One region of the Pararhizobium sp. DWP3-4 genome, then DNA from elsewhere that is predicted to be linked to it. Evidence: riboswitches for the same ligand, from Rfam matches in the RefSeq annotation. Region 1 holds a riboswitch; each other region holds the start of a gene.

Region 1 (4,796 bases):
ACGACCCGTTGTGTCGATCCAAGCGGAAAATCTCTCCGGAAATCCTCCAGCGTTGCCTGCGCATCGATTGTACGGACATCTGTACGCATAAGGCGGCCGACGGTGAGGTTCCGGATCCAGCCAACATCATGAGCACTGCGGATGCTCTCGCCGCGCAGGTGAAAACGCCAGGTGGCGAACGAGTAGCCGAAGGTGGTGCGCACAACGAGCGAGGAGGTGATCACGGCCGCCAGAACAAGGACGGTGATCGGGAAGTCGCCGGTGATTTCCAGCGCCAGGAACGTCATCGTCAACGGTCCGCCGATAATGGCAACCGCCAGCGAACTCATGCCGACGACCGCATAGATGACCGGCGTCAGCGTTGCCTGGGCAAAGACGTAGGGCGCGGAAAAGGCAAACAGCTTGCCGAGCAGCGCGCCCATGAACAGCGACGCAAAGAACAGGCCGCCGCGAAAGCCGGAACCGATCGAGACCGCCGAGGCGAGGGATTTCATCAGGAACAGGCCGATCAGCATCGGGATTGCGGGCGAACTGGCGAGATTGAGATGCAGGGCACCGTGACCGGCCGACAGCACCTGGGGCGACACCAGTGCCAGAAGGCCGACGACGATGCCGCCGAGCGCCGGGCGCGCGGGAGCGGGGATAAAACTGCGTCGGGCAAGCCCCTCGATCAGCGAGACGCCCTTCATCAAGAGGATGCCCATGGCAGCGCAGAAGCAGCCGAGCAGCAATGCCGGCAGATAGTCGGCCGGGACGACGGCGCCGAACTGGCCGACATCGATGGTGAAATCGCCCGCATACAGCCATCTGGCCACGAGATTGGCGATCAGGGCGGAAACGACGACCGGCGTCAGCGACACGATCGTATAGGTGCCGATGATCAGCTCGAAGGCATAGAAGGCACCGGTCAGCGGCGCATTGAACGCGGCGGCGATGGCGCCGGCAGCGCCGCAACCGACCAGGGTGCGCAGATCCGAGCGGCGAAGCTGCAGCGAGATGCCGAGCTTGGAGGCGATGCCGGATGCCAGCTGCGTGTAACCGGCCTCGAGCCCGACGGAGGCGCCAAAGCCGTTGGAGATCAGGTTCTGTATCGCGACGACGATGCTGTCGGTGAGCGAGAGACGGCCGCCATGCAGGGCGTTGGCCTCGATCGGATCGACCATCGGCTTCTTGCGCCAGGATGCCAGAAGCACCATCACCAGGCCGAGAATGATCCCACCGGCCACCGGCGCGATCAATACGGAAATTTCGCCCTGCAGATTGCTGGAACTCAGCCTTTCATCATCGGCAATACCGAAAATCAGGCTGTGCAGGCGGCTGGATATGATGCTCATCGCGGTGACGGCAAGACCCGACGTAACACCGACGATCATGCCCGCGACGACCAGGCCGAGTTCGCTCCGCCGCGCAAAGGCCCGCATCCGCCCGAGATCGAAAAGCAGCGAGAGATAGCCGAGCCGCCGCAGGTTAAGTTTCGGAATCATCTTCAGCTTCATTGCCTGGCCATCCTGTCTCTGCGCCGTCGTGGGCATTTCCGCTTTGCTTCGAATTGCGAAAACCGCCTGTCTTTTTTTCTACGCAATTTCGGACGCAAAACCGCTGCGCACTTCCGCTGGAATTGCTCTAGAAGGCATGGTCTGGGAGATCAAGCTTAGTCTTGCCGAGGCCGGGCCAAACCATGGCGGCGAGAGAGTGCCGCAATTGACTTGATCCAGGCGAGCGCCTAATCATCGGTCATTGGATGGTTCCCGATATGCCGTTGCATGTTGGGAGTAAATGGGAATGCGACGGGCCGGACCCAGACCGGGCGTCCTTATCGCAGCCGACCCCGCGACTGTAGAACGGTCAGGGTTCGCCATCCGGGAAAGCCGATGTTTCCGGACTGTCCGCATTCGCGGCAGCGGTAAGGATCGGCCCAACCGGAAAAGCCACTGGAGTAGCATCACGATCTGCCGGGGCCGGACGCCTCTAAATCTACGAATCGTCCACCTCTTCGTGATATCAGTCGGTTGCGGTGACGCAATCTGGCGCAAAAACTCCGGGAAGGCGAGGCGGGCCCGTTCGTCCCTTTTGGGGCGTGGCGCCGTGAGCCAGGAGACCTGCCATCCTCAAGGGCCCCGTCTTCGATAGGGCTCGCCCAATCCAGGGAGAGATACTCCCGACGCCAGCACGGAGGTTGTCATGGCTTTATTATCCCGTTCCCGGAACGGCCTGTTTCGCGTTGCCGCGAATGCCGCTTTGCGTGACCCAAGGGTTCCTGTCCTTTCCGGCGCGCGCTGAGGCCAGGATCTTTTCATGACATCGATACTGTCAGGCAGCGTGCTGGTTCTGGGCGGCGCCCGTTCCGGAAAATCCGCTTTCGCCGAAAAACTCGTGACGGCGTCGGGTCTGCGCATGCATTACGTCGCGACCGGAAGGGCCTGGGACGACGAGATGCAGGCAAGGATTTGCGAGCATCGCGATCGCCGCGGCGCCGATTGGCAGACCCATGAAGAGCCGCTCGACCTTGCCGGCTGCCTGAAGGCGATCGATGCGCCTGATCGCATCGTTCTGATCGATTGCCTGACGCTCTGGGTCACCAATCTGATGATGGAGCATCGGGATATCGCGGCGGAATTTGAACGGCTTGCGGCCTATGTGCCGCTGGCCAAGGCCAAGCTGGTCTTCGTCTCGAACGAAGTCGGGCTGGGCATCGTGCCGGAGAACCGGATGGCGCGCGACTTTCGCGACCATGCCGGCCGGCTGCACCAGATCATTGCGGAGATTTCCGCAGACGTCTATTTTATCGCGGCTGGATTGCCGCTGAAAATGAAGGGTTGATCCATGACCGTTGAAAAAGCCGCCCACGGCAAGATCCCAGCCACCGTTATCACCGGCTTTCTCGGTGCCGGCAAGACGACGATGATTCGCAACATCCTGCAGAATGCCGGCGGCCGGCGCATCGCGCTGATCATCAACGAATTCGGCGATCTCGGTGTCGATGGCGACGTGCTGAAGGGCTGCGGCGCCGAAGCCTGCAGCGAGGATGACATCATCGAGCTGACCAATGGCTGCATCTGCTGCACCGTCGCCGACGATTTCATCCCGACGATGACGAAGCTGCTCGAGCGTGAAAACCGCCCGGACCATATCATCATCGAAACGTCCGGTCTGGCGCTGCCACAGCCGCTGATCGCCGCCTTCAACTGGCCGGATATCCGCACGCAGGTGACCGTCGATGGCGTCATCACAGTGGTCGATAGTGCCGCCGTCGCTGCCGGACGCTTTGCCGACGATCATGAAAAGGTCGATGCCTTGCGCGTCAACGACGACAATCTCGATCATGAAAGCCCGATCGAGGAACTGTTCGAAGACCAGCTCACCGCTGCCGACCTGATCATTCTCAACAAAACCGACCTGCTCGATTCGACCGGCCTTGCCTTTGTCCGCAACGAGGTTGCGTCACGCACCAGCCGCAAGCCGGCGATGATCGAAGCGAAGAACGGCGAGGTTTCCGCCGCCGTCCTGCTCGGCCTCGGCGTCGGCACCGAAAGCGATATCGGCAACCGCAGGTCCCATCACGAGATGGAGCACGAGGCCGGCGAGGAGCACAGCCATGACGAATTCGACAGCTTCGTCGTCGAACTGGGTTCGATTGCCGATCCGGCCGCCTTCATCGAAAAGCTGAAGCCGATCATTGCCGCGCATGACGTGCTGCGTCTAAAGGGCTTTGCCGATATCCCCGGCAAGCCGATGCGCCTTTTGATCCAGGGCGTCGGCGCCCGCATCGACCAGTATTTCGACCGCCCCTGGGCTGCCGGCGAAGTGCGCCGCACCCGCCTGGTCGTCATCGGCCTCCACGACATGGATGAAGCCGCCGTGCGTGCCGCGATCGCTGCGGCGGTTTGAGGGCGCTTTGACCGGGCGAGACCATAACCCCTCCCCAACCCCTCCCCACAAGGGGGAGGGGCTTGGACTGCGTTTGCCGCGCCTTTCGTGGCTGTTTGAACCGTTCGGAGTACGCTTCTTGGATGAGGTTACCGGGTTTGGCATAAGGGTTCGGCAGATAAGCCCCGCCCCCTTGTGTGCAGGGGTTGGGGAGGGGACTTCCTTATCCAGCACGGGAGACAATGCATGCATCTCCTCCTAGCCCAGAAAGGCACGATTACCGACGGCGAGGAGGCGATCGATCTCGGTCAATCACCAGCCGATATTCTGTTCCTGTCGGCAGCCGATACCGAGCTTTCGTCGATTGCTGGCGCGCACCGCACGCGTGGAGGAAAGTCGAGCCTGCGGGTGGCAAGCCTTCTGACGCTCAAGCACCCGATGTCGGTCGATACCTATGTCGAGCGCACCGCCCGGCATGCCAGGCTGATCATCGTTCGCCCGCTCGGCGGCGCCAGCTATTTCCACTATGTGCTGGAGGCGCTGCATGCAGCCGCCGTCACCCATAAATTCCAGATTGCCGTGCTGCCGGGCTGCGACAAGCCTGATCCCGGGCTGGAGCCTTTCTCGACCGTCTCTGCCGAAGACCGCAACCGCATGTGGGCCTATTTCACCGAAGGCGGCGCCGACAACATGGCGCGGCTGCTGCGCTATGCCGAGGCGCTGATCGACGGCGCGGAAAAACCGGAATCGGCAGCGCCGCTGATGAAAGCCGGTATCTGGTGGCCGGGGCGGGGGGTGATCGGAGTTGAGGCCTGGAAGAAGGCTATTGGGTTTAGTGCCGCCGGTAAGATACCCCCCTCTGTCAGCTTTGCTGACATCTCCCCCTCAAGGGGGGAGATCAACGCGCGGCATACACGCCAATCCCAAGC
Region 2 (4,796 bases), on a different contig from region 1:
ATGGCGAAATCGGCGACATGGCAGATCAGCGGATTGAAGCGCGGACGGCCTTTCATTTCATAGATTCGGCTGATCGCGTCCGGATTGGTAGCGTCTGCCGCCAGCCCGTAGACCGTCTCTGTCGGGATCGCCACAGGCAGGCCTTCGCCAAGCGTTTCGCAGGCGGCCGCCAAGGCGCGGTCCGGCTCGGTCCGTGTGTCTATGATCAGCGCCATCAAACTTCCAAACGTCATGCGCCAGTCCTTAAAAACCCAGGCAGGCGCTCCGGCGTTTTCTTTACAGGGCGAAGCTGGACGTTGCCAAGCGCATTCGCTGGCGATGTGCAGGCTTGCGCCGATTGTGCCGTTTCGCCACAGCCGGAATTCGGGTTTCTTAAAATGCGACAGGTCCGGTTAGCAGCGGGGAAAGTTGCCCATGCTAGCTGTCGGATTCTGCACTCAGCCGGAGCCCTTATGGCCAACAAGAAATCCATGCCGAACGACCTTGCGCTGCGCATCGCCACCGCCATGCATCAGATGGGGATCGATGCCATCCCGAGGAATTACGAACTCGTCTACGAGGCTTATGGCGGGGCCAATCCGGACCTGGTTCGCGAGTTCATCGCGCTCGGCAAGTACAAGTCGCAATCGGCGCTTGATGAACTGGGCCGCAAATATCTGCCGCATCATCACGAGGCGAGCGTGCTGGCGCGATCGACGACGATCGTGCGCGACGAGATGAGCAATTTCATGAACCTCCTGTCGCGCGAAAAAGATCAGCTCGATGATTATGGCAAGCTGATCAGCGAGGCGACGAAAGCGCTGGTGGTGTCCGGTGACGCGAGCCAGGCGGCGCTTGCCAATTCCATCCAGGCGCTGAAGCGGGCCACCGAGCGGCAGGTGTCGCACAATGCCGAAATGGAACAAAGCGTCACGGCGCAATCGAGCGTCATTGCCGGCGTCCAGAAGGATCTTGCCGACTTCGAAGCGCGGAAATTTTCGGATGCAGTCACCGGGCTTGCCAATCGCCGCGCCTTCAACAAGGCGCTGGCCAAGGTCTATGCCGATCCGGATCTGCCGCTTGCCTGCGGCATCGCCATTGCCGAACCGGATACCAGCCGCCGCCTGTCGGGCGAACAGGCGGCGGCATTGGCCGAGCCGCTGGCCCGGCATATCGGCGGCATCATCCAGCAGGCGTTTCCGTCAAGCGAACTCGTGGCCCGTTTCGACGGCACCCGTTTCGGTTTTCTGGTCAATGCGGGCGAGGAGCGGGAGGTGGTGCGGCTTGTGGCGCTGTTGCGTTCGGCCTTGCGCGGCACGCATTTCACACATCCTAAAACCGGGCGCGATCTCGGCTGCGTGACGCTTTCGGTGGGCATCTGCATGTCGGATGATGCCAGCAACGCCTTCGATCTTGTCGGTACGGCGGAAAAGGCGCTTGCCAGGGCGCAGGGCAAGGGCGGCGACCAGACCATCGTTCATGGCGCAGAAGGCGAGCAGCCGCCCGGGCGCGATTGGCTGATCTACAAGCAGTGATCAGAGGCTGCCGATGATCTTGCGAAGCTGTTCGTTGCGGGCGCCGAGCAGAAGCACGTTCTTCAGGGCTTCCTTGGGGTCGCGGGTGCGAAACAACAGCCCGTTGTCATGCACAGCGCGATTGACCGTCAGCTTGCCGGCCTCGGCATCCATCTCGGTTGCCACAGCGAAATACATCCGCGAATAACCGAGTTTGATCTTCTCGAAAAAATGCTGGTCGTCGCCGATATCGGAAAAGAAATTGGCAATGTAGAACGACCAGCGGACATCCTCGAACTTGGCAAATTTCGTCCGCGCGGCCGTCACATGGCAGTAACCGAGATGCGGGCTATCGGCGAGCGTGCGGTGGAAAAGCAGTCTGGGAAACCGGATCGACCGATGGAAGCCGTTGATCCGCTCATGCGTCGCGGTACCGGCCGCTTCGAGCTTCTTGCCGGTGCGGGTGGCGACTTCCTGATGGGTCAGATAGCGTTTTTCTGTGGCACTCCATTCCTGCTGGTGCCGGTTGATCCGCCCTGTGCGCAGGAATTCGGTATAGATCGCCGCCTTCGGCGATGGAGCCGGCTTCTTGACTGCGGCGGCATCGAAATATCTCAAGTTTGACATCGGCCTGTACCAGAATGCGCGGAATGCAGACAAAGCACTCCGGGGCGTAATCGCTCATGAGATGAAGCTAACGTGTTATGGTTAATGCAGTCTTTCCAGGCATCAACCTTTTGCCGCGCAGTATGCACATGGCGGCGCCAGCACTGGTGCCGCGCGATGTCGCAAAGAGGCCGCTTCGCAGCCGATTGCCGAAGCGTTGCGCGGAAAACCGGCCTTTTGCTGAAAATTCAGCAGATCGCGTTGTTTATGCTTATAAAATAGCCACATGGGCCGAGGTCGCATGCAATCTGTTCCGTGTCGTCTTTCTGGAATCGGATGTCGTAAACTGGCGGCTGTTTTTCCGGGCGTGCGGATTAGATGAAGACACTCAAGGTGCCGTCTTTATAGGGAAGGGCGGAGAATTGGGAAGCCGGTCGAAATCCGGCGCTGCCCCCGCAACGGTGGTGGAGCGAAACCTCGGCAAAAGGCCACTGGAGAAATCCGGGAAGGCGCCGGGATCGTCCGCAAGGACAGCTCCAGAGCCCGGAAACCAGCCTTGTGATGAAATTGATATCTGGGTTGCGGCGGGCAGCCGGAAGGAGAACCACTGTAACCACGCGCTCTCCCGGCGCGCCGGCGGTTCCTTTCCTGTCTGCTGCAACGTTCAAAAAGTTGGCGAGCACAAGGAAATGACCATGGATCTCCGCAGCGAAGTCCTCCGCACATTGAAGAACCGGCGCGGCACGCACAGTCTCGAGCAGGCCTTCTACACCGATCCCGATCTCTACCGGCTCGATATGGAGGAAATCTGGTACAAGGACTGGCTGTTCATCGGTCATGAGTGCGAAATCCCGAAATCCGGCAATTATTTCACCGTGCAGGTCGGCGAATATCCGGTCGTCATCGTCCGCGATCGCACAGGCACCGTGCGGGCGCTGCACAATTCCTGCCGCCATCGCGGCTCGCGCGTCTGCGCCGGTGCCAAGGGCTCGTCCGCCAAGCTTGTCTGTCCCTATCACCAGTGGACCTACGAGCTGGATGGCAAGCTTTTGTTCGCCCGCCAGATGGGCGAGGATTTCGACAAGAACCAGCATGGTCTGAAACCGATCCACTGCGAAACCATCGGCGGCTATATCTTTATCTGCCTGGCCGAAGAGGCGATGGATTTCCAACCGGTGCGCGACATGGTCTCGTCCTATCTGACGCCGCACAATCTAAAAGACACCAAGGTCGCCTTCGAAAGCACCATCATCGAAAAGGGCAACTGGAAGCTCGTCTGGGAAAACAACCGGGAATGCTACCACTGCGCCGCCAACCACCCCGAACTTTGCCGCACCTATCCGGAAGCACCGACGGCAACCGGCGTGCAGGGCGCCAAGGACGATCCGGTCATCGCCGCCCATTGGGCACATTGCGAAGCCTCGGGCCTGCCGAGCGAGTTCAAGATCGATCACAAGGGCCAGTTCCGCGTCGCCCGCATGCCGCTGATCGAGGGCGCTGAAAGCTACACCATGTCCGGCAAACGCGCCGTCAAGCGCCAGCTGTCCGACGATGTCAGCCAGAGCCATATCGGCACGCTGCTCTTGTTCCACTATCCGTCGACCTGGAACCATGTACTGGCCGACCACGCCATCACCTTCCGCGTCCTGCCGCTTGGGCCCGAACTGACGCAGGTCACGACGAAGTGGCTGGTGCACAAGGATGCCGTCGAGGGCGTCGATTACAGCATCGACGAGCTGACGCATGTCTGGACCGAGACCAACGACCAGGACCGCCAGATCGTCGAGGAAAACGCCTTCGGCATCCGCTCGCTCGCCTATCAGCCCGGTCCCTATTCGCCGGAACACGAAGGCGGCGTGATGCAGTTCGTCGAATGGTACACCAACTTCCTGGCGGACCGCCTGCAGGGCAGCTCCATCTCCACCCCTCTGGTTCGGGTCGCCTGACATGACGATTGCCTCATCCTTCCGGCACTTTGACGAGTTGCAGCCGTTCAACGACCGGCAGCAGCTCCTGGAATGCATCTCCGTCACCGCCGAAGGGCCGGACGTGATGACGTTCGGCTTCAAGGCCGACAAGGACAGCTGGTTCCGCTATCTGCCGGGCCAGTTCGTCACGCTGGAACTGCCGGTCAAGGCGGACGATCCGGTGATGCGCACGTACACTTTGTCCTCGACGCCGTCGCGGCCGTTTTCGGTCGCCGTCACCGTCAAGGCGCAGGCGTCGAGCATCGGCACCCGCTGGATGTTCGAAACCCTCAAGCCGGGCATGAAGCTGAAGGCCTTCGGACCGCTCGGCGACTTCTCGTTCGTGCGTCATCCCGGCGAAAAATACCTGTTCATCTCGGCCGGGTCCGGCATCACGCCGATGATGTCGATGACCCGCTGGATGGCCGATTGCGCGCCGCAGACGGACGTCTCTTTTCTGTCCTGCGCCCGCCAGCCGGATGATCTCTTGTTCCGCGACGAGCTGGAGAACATTTCCCGCAATATGCCGAACCTCAATCTCGGCTTCATCGTCGAGACCCATGCGCCGCGCCACAGCTGGCACGGGCTGCGTGGCCGTATCGAGACCTCCAAACTCGCCTTGCTGGCACCGGATTTCCGCGAACGCACCGTCTTTTGCTGCGGCCCCGAACCGTTCATGCGTGGCGTCAAATCGATGCTGGAAAGCGTCGGATTCGACATGAACCGCTAC
Region 3 (4,796 bases), on a different contig from region 1:
GCCTGCAAAAGGCCCTTGTGGGCAAGCCGCGCAAAAAGTGCGGCCAGTGCCGTGCCGATCTTGCCAGGGCCATGCTGGCGCCAGCTTTCGAACAGGTGCGGATAACGCTCGCCTTCGGACTGGACCAGCTTGCGCAGGAATTTTCCATCCTGGTTGCAGATGCAATTGTGGCTGAGGCGCACGGCAAAGGCGACGAGATCGTCTTCGAGATTGTCCGGCTTCTCGGGAAAGGTTGAGAGAGTGGTGAACAGCATGGCGTTTGCCCGGTCCATCACGTCCTCGACCACGGCGGTGAACAGGTTCTCTTTTTCGCGATAGTGGTTGTAGACGGTCTGACGCGAGACGCAGGCTTCGGCGGCGATCTCGTCGATGCTGGCGCCGGTAAAGCCTTGACGGCAAAAGACTTGGGCGGCGGCTTCCAGAATGGACTTGCGCTTGGCACATTGCCCGCGCTGGCTATGCACGGACATTTTCGGCACTGTGTCATGATTGGTTTTCATCGGCCGAAGATAATGCCTCTTGACGTTTTAGACAATGGTGTCTAATTTTACAGCTCTGTCCAATAATATTGACACGGCTTGCCAAGCGTGTGGGCGTCCTCTCAAGCACCGCGCGCCCTTGGCAACGATCACGGTAAACTCCTGAGAGCAACGCGGCGCCAGACCGACCCGGTTTTGTGCGGCCGTTTCTGAAAGATGCCCCCCATGACGTCCTCCTTCTTCCGGACTGCCCTCATCCTCGGCCTGTTGTCGGCCATCGGCCCGTTTGCCATAGACATGTACCTGCCGGCGCTGCCCTCGATCGGGCAGGATCTTGGTGCCGAGAACCATATCGTACAGCTGAGCCTGCTCGCCTTCTTCATCTCCTTTGCGGTGGCGCAGCTGGTCTACGGTCCCCTGTCCGATATGTGGGGCCGCAAGGCGCCGCTCTATATCGGTATCGGCATCTTTGCGCTCGCCAGCATCGGCTGCGCATTGGCAAGCGATATCGAAACGCTGATCGCCTTCCGCTTCCTGCAGGGGATCGGCGGAGCTGCCGGCATGGTCATCCCGCGCGCCATCGTTCGCGACATGCATACCGGCGTGCAGGCCGCCCGGCTGATGTCGCTGTTGATGCTGGTGTTCAGCATCTCGCCGATCCTGGCGCCGCTGACCGGCAGTGCCGTCATCGAGTTCTACGGCTGGCGCGGCGTGTTCTGGGCGGTGACGATCGCCGCCTTCATCGGCCTCATCCTGCTGGCGACGCAATTGCAGGAAACCCGCGTGAGGGAGCACCGTGCCGGGAGTGGCCTGCGCAGCGCCATGGCTGCCTACGGCCTGCTGCTCAGGGACAAGAATTTTCTGACGCTGACCTTCATCGGCGGCCTCGGCATTTCTAGCTTCCTCGTCTATCTTGCCAACTCGCCCTTCGTGCTGATCGACTATTACGGCCTGTCGCCGACGCAATACAGCTTTGCCTTCTCCATCAATGCCGTGTCGTTCTTCGCGGTATCGCAGGCGACCGGCTGGTTCGGCGAACGGTTTGGGCTCGTTCGGGTCATGCGCATCGCCGTTGCAGCCTTCGCGCTGACCATGGCGGCGATGGCCATCGTCATGAGCCTCGGCTTCAATCAGCTGCCGGTGATGGCCGCATTTCTCTTCGTCGGTTACGGCTTCCTCGGCCTCGTCATCCCGACAAGTGCTGTGCTGGCGCTGGAGGAGCATGGCGAAATCGCAGGCACGGCATCGTCGCTGATGGGAACGCTGCATTTCGTCACCGCCGCCGTCGCCATGGTGATCGCCTCGGTGTTCTTCGACGGCACGGCCGTTCCGATGGCCATGGGCATCGCGCTCTGCGCCGTCGGCGCGCTGCTGCTCACCCAGGCCACCATCGGCCGCCGCCGTGCAGCTGCCGCTGCCGAGTGATAGTTGATTCGATCATCGACGTGGTGGCAGACATCGTTGAGACCGGCATGAGTTTGGTGACGGTCGCAGTCGAGCTTTGGTCGGAGACATTGCTGGAGGGCAGCCGCAACTGACGGCGCGCGGCGAACTCGTCATGGTCCCGGCCGGTCCAGACGGGCGCCCGGCGGCACGCGCGTGGCTCATAACTGAAACCGGGGCCGCTGTCCCCGGCGGCTGCCCCACTATCCACAGCCGATTGCCGTGGCGGGCATTAACTCCCCATTATCCACAAAGCCGCAAAAAATATGCACCGCAAGGCATGTTTCCGATGTCTACACATTGACGTTATTTTCCTGTCGTATACTATATCTAGTGTTAAAGGTTCCTCCAAATCGCAAGGTAGGGAGGCTAAGAGGGAATGCGGTGCGCTTGGCCATTGTGGCCGGGCAAAACCGGAGCTGCCCCCGCAACTGTAAGCGGCGAGCGTCTGTTTCATTTCAAGTCACTGAAGCATCAGGCTTCGGGAAGACGGAATGGACGCCACGACCCGCAAGCCAGGAGACCTGCCTTGAACAAAACGTCCACGGGCGGGGTGCCCGGAAGGTCGCGTGATGTGCAGCGGAATGATTCCGCTTTGGATTGCGTTCTTCCGATGCCCGCCAAAAAGGCTCCGGGTGAAGGCATGTCAGTCAATCGAATTCGCAGACCAAGATATGCGGGATCGGCGGCACAGGCCTAACCTCCCGCAAGTATCGCAATGCAAGACCCCACGATCGGATCCGCGTGCAGCGGCTCGGAGCCTTTCGTGTGCCAGCAACATCACAGACCACGAGGACCATCATGAACATTACCGTCTACAGCAAGCCTTCCTGCGTCCAGTGCACAGCGACCTATCGTGCGCTCGATCGTGAAGGCATCGACTATCAGGTCGTCGACATTTCCAAGGACGAGGACGCCTTCGCGAAGGTCATCGGCCTCGGATACCAGCAGGTTCCGGTGGTGATCGCCGGCCAGGACCATTGGGCTGGATTCCGTCCTGACAAGATCAGCGCGCTGTCCTGAGCGCGGCCTGAGTGCGGATGGACAAGCGATGGGCCTGATCGTCTATTATTCCAGCCTGTCGGAAAATACCCATCGCTTCGTCGCCAAGCTCGGCCTGAAATCGGCCCGCATTCCCGTCAGCACCAGCGCCGAAACGCCCGACGTGCGCGAGCCCTTCGTCCTCATTTTGCCGACCTATTGCGGCGATGACGGCAGGGGCGCCGTTCCCAAGCAGGTGATCCGCTTTCTCAACAATGCGGGCAACCGATCCCTCATCCGGGGCGTGATCGCCGCCGGCAACAGCAATTTCGGCGAGACGTTCGGTCTCGCGGGCAATGTCATCTCGGATAAATGCCGGGTGCCGTACCTCTACAGGTTCGAGCTTCTGGGTACGGACGAGGACGTCGCCAATGTCATCAATGGATTGGAACGATTTTGGACGTCTCAACGCTCGAACGCCCTTTGAAGGCGACGGAAACCGCGATTGACTATCACGCGCTGAACGCGATGCTGAACCTCTATGACGACGAGGGCAGGATCCAGCTGGACAAGGACCGGCTGGCGGCGAAGCAGTATTTCCTCCAGCACGTCAACCAGAACACCGTGTTCTTCCATAATCTGCGGGAGAAACTCGATTATCTGGTGACCGAGGGCTATTACGAGCGCGAGGTTCTCGACCAGTATTCGTTCAACTTCGTGCGCGACCTCTATGATCACGCTTATGCCAAGAAGTTCCGTTTCCCGACCTTCCTCGGCGCCTTCAAGTATTACACCAGCTACACGCTGAAGACATTCGACGGAAAACGCTATCTCGAGCGCTACGAGGACCGTATCTGCATGGTGGCGCTGGCGCTGGCGCAGGGCAACGAAGCGACAGCGCGAGACATGGTCGACGAGATCATTTCCGGCCGCTTCCAGCCTGCGACGCCGACCTTCCTCAATGCCGGCAAGAAGCAGCGCGGCGAGCTCGTGTCGTGCTTCCTTCTGCGTGTCGAGGACAATATGGAATCGATCGCGCGCGGCATCAATTCGGCGCTGCAACTGTCCAAGCGCGGCGGCGGCGTTGCCCTGTCGCTGACCAATATCCGCGAGGCCGGCGCCCCGATCAAGCAGATCGAAAACCAGTCGTCCGGTATCATTCCGGTGATGAAGCTGCTGGAAGACAGTTTTTCCTATGCCAACCAGCTTGGCGCCCGCCAGGGGGCAGGGGCCGTCTATCTCAACGCCCATCACCCCGATATCATGCGCTTCCTCGATACCAAGCGCGAAAATGCCGATGAGAAGATCCGCATCAAGACGCTGTCGCTCGGCGTCGTCGTGCCCGATATCACCTTCGAGCTGGCGAAGAACAACGAGGACATGTATCTGTTTTCACCCTACGACGTGGAGCGCGTCTACGGTGTGCCGTTCACCGAAATCTCGGTGACGGAAAAGTACCGCGAGATGGCGGACGATGCCCGCATTTCCAAGAAGAAGATCAAGGCCCGCGAATTCTTCCAGGTTTTGGCCGAAATCCAGTTCGAGAGCGGCTATCCCTACATCATGTTCGAAGACACGGTGAACCGGGCCAATCCGATCGCCGGCCGCATCACCATGAGCAATCTCTGCTCGGAAATCCTGCAGGTCAGCGAGGCCAGCGACTATAATGACGACCTATCCTACAAGCATATGGGCAAGGACATTTCCTGCAATCTCGGCTCGCTGAATATCGCAGCGGCGATGGACAGTTCCGATTTCGGCAAGACCATCGAAACGTCGATCCGGGCGCTGACAGCCGTGTCCGACATGAGCCACATCTCCTCGGTCCCGTCGATCGAGAAGGGCAATGACGACAGCCACGCCATCGGTCTCGGCCAGATGAACCTGCACGGC
Region 4 (4,796 bases), 280 kb from region 1:
CAAGCCGTTCCTCTACGCCGGGCCGCTGTTCATTCATCTGTTTTCACATGCATGGATCGATTTCCGGGGCATCCGCGATGGGGCTGTCGCGGCGCATGATACGGATTATTTTGAAAACACCCGTCGTGCCATTGCCGTTCAGCGCGATTATGCGATCGCCAATCCCGGCAATTTTACCGGCTATGGCGCCGACACTTGGGGGCTGACATCCTGTGACGGCCCGCAGCGTCCGCGCCGTTTGCAGGATGGACGGCGCCAGCAATTTGCAGGCTACGCTGCGCGCGGTGCACCGCTCGGGCCGGACGATGGCACGCTTGCACCCTGGGCACCGCTGGCATGCTTGCCGTTCGAACCGCAGGCGGCGATGTCGGCGACACGGCATATCCTTTCGAGCTATCCCGACGTCGTTGACGAGGGCCGTTTTATCGGCAGTTTCAATCCCAGCGTTCCTGGCAAGACGGCGGAAGGGTGGATGAACAACCGTTGCGTCGGTCTTGACCACGGGCTGTTGGTGATGATGATCGAGAACCATCGCACAGGCCTTTACTGGAACATGCTGCGCGAAACACCGGTTATACGGCGCGGCCTCAGACGGGCAGGCTTTTCTGGCGGCTGGCTTTAAGGTAAACGGGCTGCCATGCGATGACGGGTGGCCCCTTTGGATGAAAATCGAAAATCAAGCAGTTTTTGCGAGGGCGATGGAGGGCAGGCGGAGGCCGCCATCGCCTGGCAGGCGGAGCATTTTCCGCAGGTTGCCGTATCGCTGGGGGTAGAAGGTGGCGATTTTCTGCCGGTCACCGAGGCATGGCGTCGTGATGGCGATATGGTCGCCGGCCTGCTGGACTATCAGAACCGTTTTGCCACCGGCATGGATGACCGCGTCAGAGCCGCCCATCTCATTTCCTTCTACAGCCATCATCTCAGCATCGCGGCTGCAGCGGTCTATCTGCGGACGGTGCTCGTTCCTGACCTCAGCCCGGATCGCCTGGCGTTCCGTTTCGAGCCCGTCGTTCCGCACGATCACATTCCACCGATGGAAACGCGTCCATCCGATATCAGCCGTCTTCATTTTCGCTTCGAGCGTTTTGTGCGTGGCGACGACCGGGCACTACTGTTTCACGATCTATTTGTCGAAAGCGTCCTTCCGGTGATCGACGCGCTCCAGGCATGCACTGGCCTCTCTCCTGTCGCACAATGGCGGCTGGCGGCCGATGGCATTGCGGGCGCTTTCCTAGAGGTTGGTACAGCCTTGGGCGACGCGGAGCGCGCCATGGCTGCGGCACTTGCCATCATCAATAGGACGGGATCGCCGCTTTTCTCTAATGCCGTGCGCTATCAGCGAGTTGAGGCTGTTTGCGATGGCGTTGCGGTCGAGCGCGTGTTCCGCCTGCGAAGCGGCTGCTGTCTCTACTATCGAACAGAGGGCGGGGATTTCTGCGATGTTTGCGTTCTTCTCGATACGAAGACGCAAAGAGACCGCCTGCACGCCCATATCGAGCGTACCGGCGGCCTCTGATTGCCGTTGCCGCGCAAGCAATGCCGGCGCGGCAAAGATTTAGGCTCAGGCCGATTTCAGAAGCTTGTCGTTCAGGTAGCCGGAGATCACGCCGAGCACGATCCAGAATGCCAGTGTCGTTGCCAAGGCGGCGACCGCGAATTCCGCTCCGAGAACGGCCGGAACCGGGCTCGAAATATCAGACGGCTGCGGCGCACCATAGGCATGCGGTGCGGCGATCAGGACAAGCCCGATGATCTTTGCAAGGATTTCATCGCGCAGGACGATGAGATAGACCCCGGCGACAGCGAGAACGATGGTTGCGATCCACCAGATCTGCCGGTCATGCAGATCGGCGGCCGGAAAGCCCGGCAACTCCGGCGGCAGGCCGATGGCGGGCAGAAGATGAACCGTCAACCAGCCGCACGCGCCCCACACTGCGCCGTTGCGCAAGGTAATCGGATAGTTGAAGACGAGACTGGCACCCGCGAGCAACAGGCCGAAGCCGGCGCCAGCCACCAGATTGGCAAGAAGCGTGCCGGAGAACCGGCTCATGCCGAACATGATGCCGCCCTCGTCTTCATGCTCGCCCTCATGGGCATAGGCCGGCGTGACCGGCGACAGTGCCGACAGCATCTCGCCGATCACGGATGAGCGGTTGAGCGACGAATGCTGCTGCTGGCCTTCCGTCGCCGCCGGCGGTTCGGCAGCGGGTTCCTTGACCTCATATTCTTCGGCATGAAGGATGAGCGGGACCACCCGCAATTCCTGCGCCGCCGTCATGAAGACGCCCGCGATCAATCCAGCCACCAATGCGGCCAGAAGTGTTTTGACAATCATTTGTACCCCCAAATTCAAGCGGAGCCGATTTCTCGTCAGTGCTCAACGCTTGTCGTGTTTCAATTCCTCACGGCAAAAACCGCCCGATGCCAGAGCATGGGCGCAGCCCGCAGCCGCGCGATTTCCAAAAGGAAATCCACCATCCGTTTCACCGATAGAGCGTGGAAAGCCCTCAAGCCTTCCACTGCTCACATCAATGGCACGGGAAGCCGTAGGAATGGCGGACGTCGTGGGCGGTGTCATGCAGCACGGCCGAATTGGCAAGGCCGGCGCCGAAAACCAGGAAGCCACCGATCAACAGGGCGAGAATAGCCGTGGTAATGCGGTCGTTGAGCGAAAGCGGAACGCTTGAAACTGTAGTCGTAGCCATGACAACCTCCGTGATGGCGCGTGGGAAATATCCCACCAATTGGGCACCATGCCCCTCATCAACCGGCAGGTTTCCTGGCTCGCGGCGTCAGGCGCTTTCGCGCCAAGGAGCTTGTCTCACCTTCCCGGGGCAGGGGCCAAGGGCCCGTCGCCGCAGTGGTTTCTACCGGTTGCACATACCGGCATGACAAACTCTGACCGCTCTACAGTCGCGGGGTCGGCCGTGATAAAGATGCCCAGAATGGGTCCATCCGTCACGTTCCCATTTACTCCCCGAAAGCACCTCGCCGCCAGGGAACCAATTGATCCAACGATGATTATGCCGTCGCCCCGGTCATGTCAATTCAGCGCTGCGACCTACAATGACGCATTGTCTGTCTTGTTTTTTTAGTACAATATCTAAATCTGATATGTAATGGATTGCCGAATTCTCCCTGGTTGCAACTGGTTGCCTTGCGGTAACACTCCGTGGTTGTTTTTTATGGGAAATACTCTTCTCAAATGATGGAACAATAGTTCTTTAGGAACCTTGGCATAGGGTAAAACCGCGCTGATACGCGAAGAATCCTCCACAGAGAAAACCATGAACGCGGCGAGGTCCGAACAGGAATTCCAGAATATTCTTCGCCGCTTGGGAATTGCGCTTGACGCTTCTCAGATCGGTGTGTGGGAGCACGACACCCAGAAAGACGAAGTCGTCTGGGATCTGCAGATGCACCGGCTCTACGCGACTGGCAAGACCAAAAAGCGGGTCAAGGCGGAAGTCTGGATGAACGCGATCCATCCCGAGGATTTTGCTCAAGCCCAAGCCGACTTCGATCGGGCGATTTTGACCAAGGACGTCTACTCTTCGGAATACCGGATCATTCTGCCAGATGGCGAAACACGCTACCTGCGTTCGCGTGCCTATTGTTTCGAGGAAGACGGCCATATCACCTTCATCGGAGCCGAATGGGATGTCACAGCTGACGTGCTGCTCAATCGCGAACTGCGGCGGCAGAAGGCGATCGCCGAGGCGCGCGCTGTCGCGCTGGAAGCAACCACGGAGCGGATCGAATATGCAGCCGAGCACGATTACCTAACGGGACTTCCCAATCGCCGGTTCTTCGACCGGCGATTGGCGGAACTCGCCGGGGAGCCCGGCCTTGAGAAGCTGGCGATCCTGCATATCGGTCTCGACCGGTTCAAGCAGATCAACGACACCGCCGGCCACGCAGCCGGAGACGACGTTTTGAAATCCTGTGCGAGGCGGATCGAAGCCGGCGTGCCGAAGAACTCGTTCATCGCGCGTGTCAGCGGCGACGAATTTGCGGTTCTGATCGCAAACTTTACCGCCCTGGATGATCTTAAACACCGCGCTGAGCAACTGGCGCAGCAATTGAAGCAATCTGTCTGGCATAATGACGACGTGTTGCGTACCGGCGCGTCGATGGGGGTGGCGGCTGCCAGCGGCCGTAATATCGCCAGCCTGCTGGCGGAATCCGACATCGCGCTGCAACGGGCCAAAAAATTGGGACGGGGTAGGGTAGAGGTGTTTTCGGCGCACTTGAAGGCGCAGCTCAACAACGAGCAGCGCGTCGGCCGGCAATTGGCGCATGGACTGGAGAAAGGGGAGTTCATTCCCTACTATCAGGCTCAGGTCGATGCGCGGACCCGGCGCATTGTCGGAATGGAAGTTCTGGCACGGTGGCGCCATCCAAAGCGCGGAATGATTCTGCCGGGCGAATTCATCACGGTTGCGGGCAGCCTTGGCCGGCTGGACGATCTGGACGCCGCAATTTTGAAAGCGGCGCTGAAGGATCGGCAGGCCTGGATGCGGCAGGGTGTGCAGGTTCCGCGTATCGCGGTGAACGTTTCTGCCGCCCGTCTGTCGGATCCGCTTTTGATGGATCAATTAAAACATCTGGATATTCAGCCGGATATGCTGTCATTCGAATTGCTGGAAACTATTTTTCTGGACGATAGCGAGGATGAGGTGTTTTCCAATGTGGCCGGTTTGAAGGCCATGGGCATCGACATCGAGATCGATGATTTCGGCTCCGGCCACGCGTCGATCATCGGGCTGGTGAAGCTGAAACCGCGAAGAATGAAA

The links. A riboswitch is a leader RNA that binds a small molecule or an ion and turns the genes downstream of it on or off. The one in region 1 is predicted to bind cobalamin.
Region 2: it holds a riboswitch for cobalamin, as region 1 does, so the genes downstream of both, ACP7E6_RS06260 (aromatic ring-hydroxylating oxygenase subunit alpha) here and cobU (bifunctional adenosylcobinamide kinase/adenosylcobinamide-phosphate guanylyltransferase) in region 1, are expected to answer to the same signal.
Region 3: it holds a riboswitch for cobalamin, as region 1 does, so the genes downstream of both, nrdH (glutaredoxin-like protein NrdH) here and cobU (bifunctional adenosylcobinamide kinase/adenosylcobinamide-phosphate guanylyltransferase) in region 1, are expected to answer to the same signal.
Region 4: it holds a riboswitch for cobalamin, as region 1 does, so the genes downstream of both, ACP7E6_RS02250 (CbtB domain-containing protein) here and cobU (bifunctional adenosylcobinamide kinase/adenosylcobinamide-phosphate guanylyltransferase) in region 1, are expected to answer to the same signal.

What each region holds. Positions count from the first base shown of each region.
Region 1 is NZ_JAFCXF010000001.1:748,756-753,551, forward strand. Features, by position in the region: gene ACP7E6_RS03525 (chloride channel protein) at 1-1,484, opposite strand, end outside; cobalamin riboswitch at 1,726-2,121, shown strand; gene cobU (bifunctional adenosylcobinamide kinase/adenosylcobinamide-phosphate guanylyltransferase) at 2,296-2,820, shown strand; gene cobW (cobalamin biosynthesis protein CobW) at 2,824-3,888, shown strand; gene cobN (cobaltochelatase subunit CobN) at 4,114-4,796, shown strand, end outside.
Region 2 is NZ_JAFCXF010000002.1:220,008-224,803, reverse strand. Features, by position in the region: gene ACP7E6_RS06275 (L-threonylcarbamoyladenylate synthase) at 1-215, opposite strand, end outside; gene ACP7E6_RS06270 (diguanylate cyclase domain-containing protein) at 453-1,514, shown strand; gene ACP7E6_RS06265 (DUF6656 family protein) at 1,515-2,120, opposite strand; cobalamin riboswitch at 2,474-2,672, shown strand; gene ACP7E6_RS06260 (aromatic ring-hydroxylating oxygenase subunit alpha) at 2,795-4,045, shown strand; gene ACP7E6_RS06255 (2Fe-2S iron-sulfur cluster-binding protein) at 4,047-4,796, shown strand, end outside.
Region 3 is NZ_JAFCXF010000024.1:8,372-13,167, reverse strand. Features, by position in the region: gene ACP7E6_RS28245 (TetR/AcrR family transcriptional regulator) at 1-470, opposite strand, end outside; gene ACP7E6_RS28240 (multidrug effflux MFS transporter) at 705-1,904, shown strand; cobalamin riboswitch at 2,246-2,468, shown strand; gene nrdH (glutaredoxin-like protein NrdH) at 2,724-2,945, shown strand; gene nrdI (class Ib ribonucleoside-diphosphate reductase assembly flavoprotein NrdI) at 2,974-3,390, shown strand; gene nrdE (class 1b ribonucleoside-diphosphate reductase subunit alpha) at 3,360-4,796, shown strand, end outside.
Region 4 is NZ_JAFCXF010000001.1:464,991-469,786, forward strand. Features, by position in the region: gene ACP7E6_RS02235 (glucoamylase family protein) at 1-622, shown strand, start outside; gene ACP7E6_RS02240 (IucA/IucC family C-terminal-domain containing protein) at 659-1,516, shown strand; gene ACP7E6_RS02245 (CbtA family protein) at 1,562-2,335, opposite strand; gene ACP7E6_RS02250 (CbtB domain-containing protein) at 2,529-2,705, opposite strand; cobalamin riboswitch at 2,753-3,022, opposite strand; gene ACP7E6_RS02255 (bifunctional diguanylate cyclase/phosphodiesterase) at 3,288-4,796, shown strand, end outside.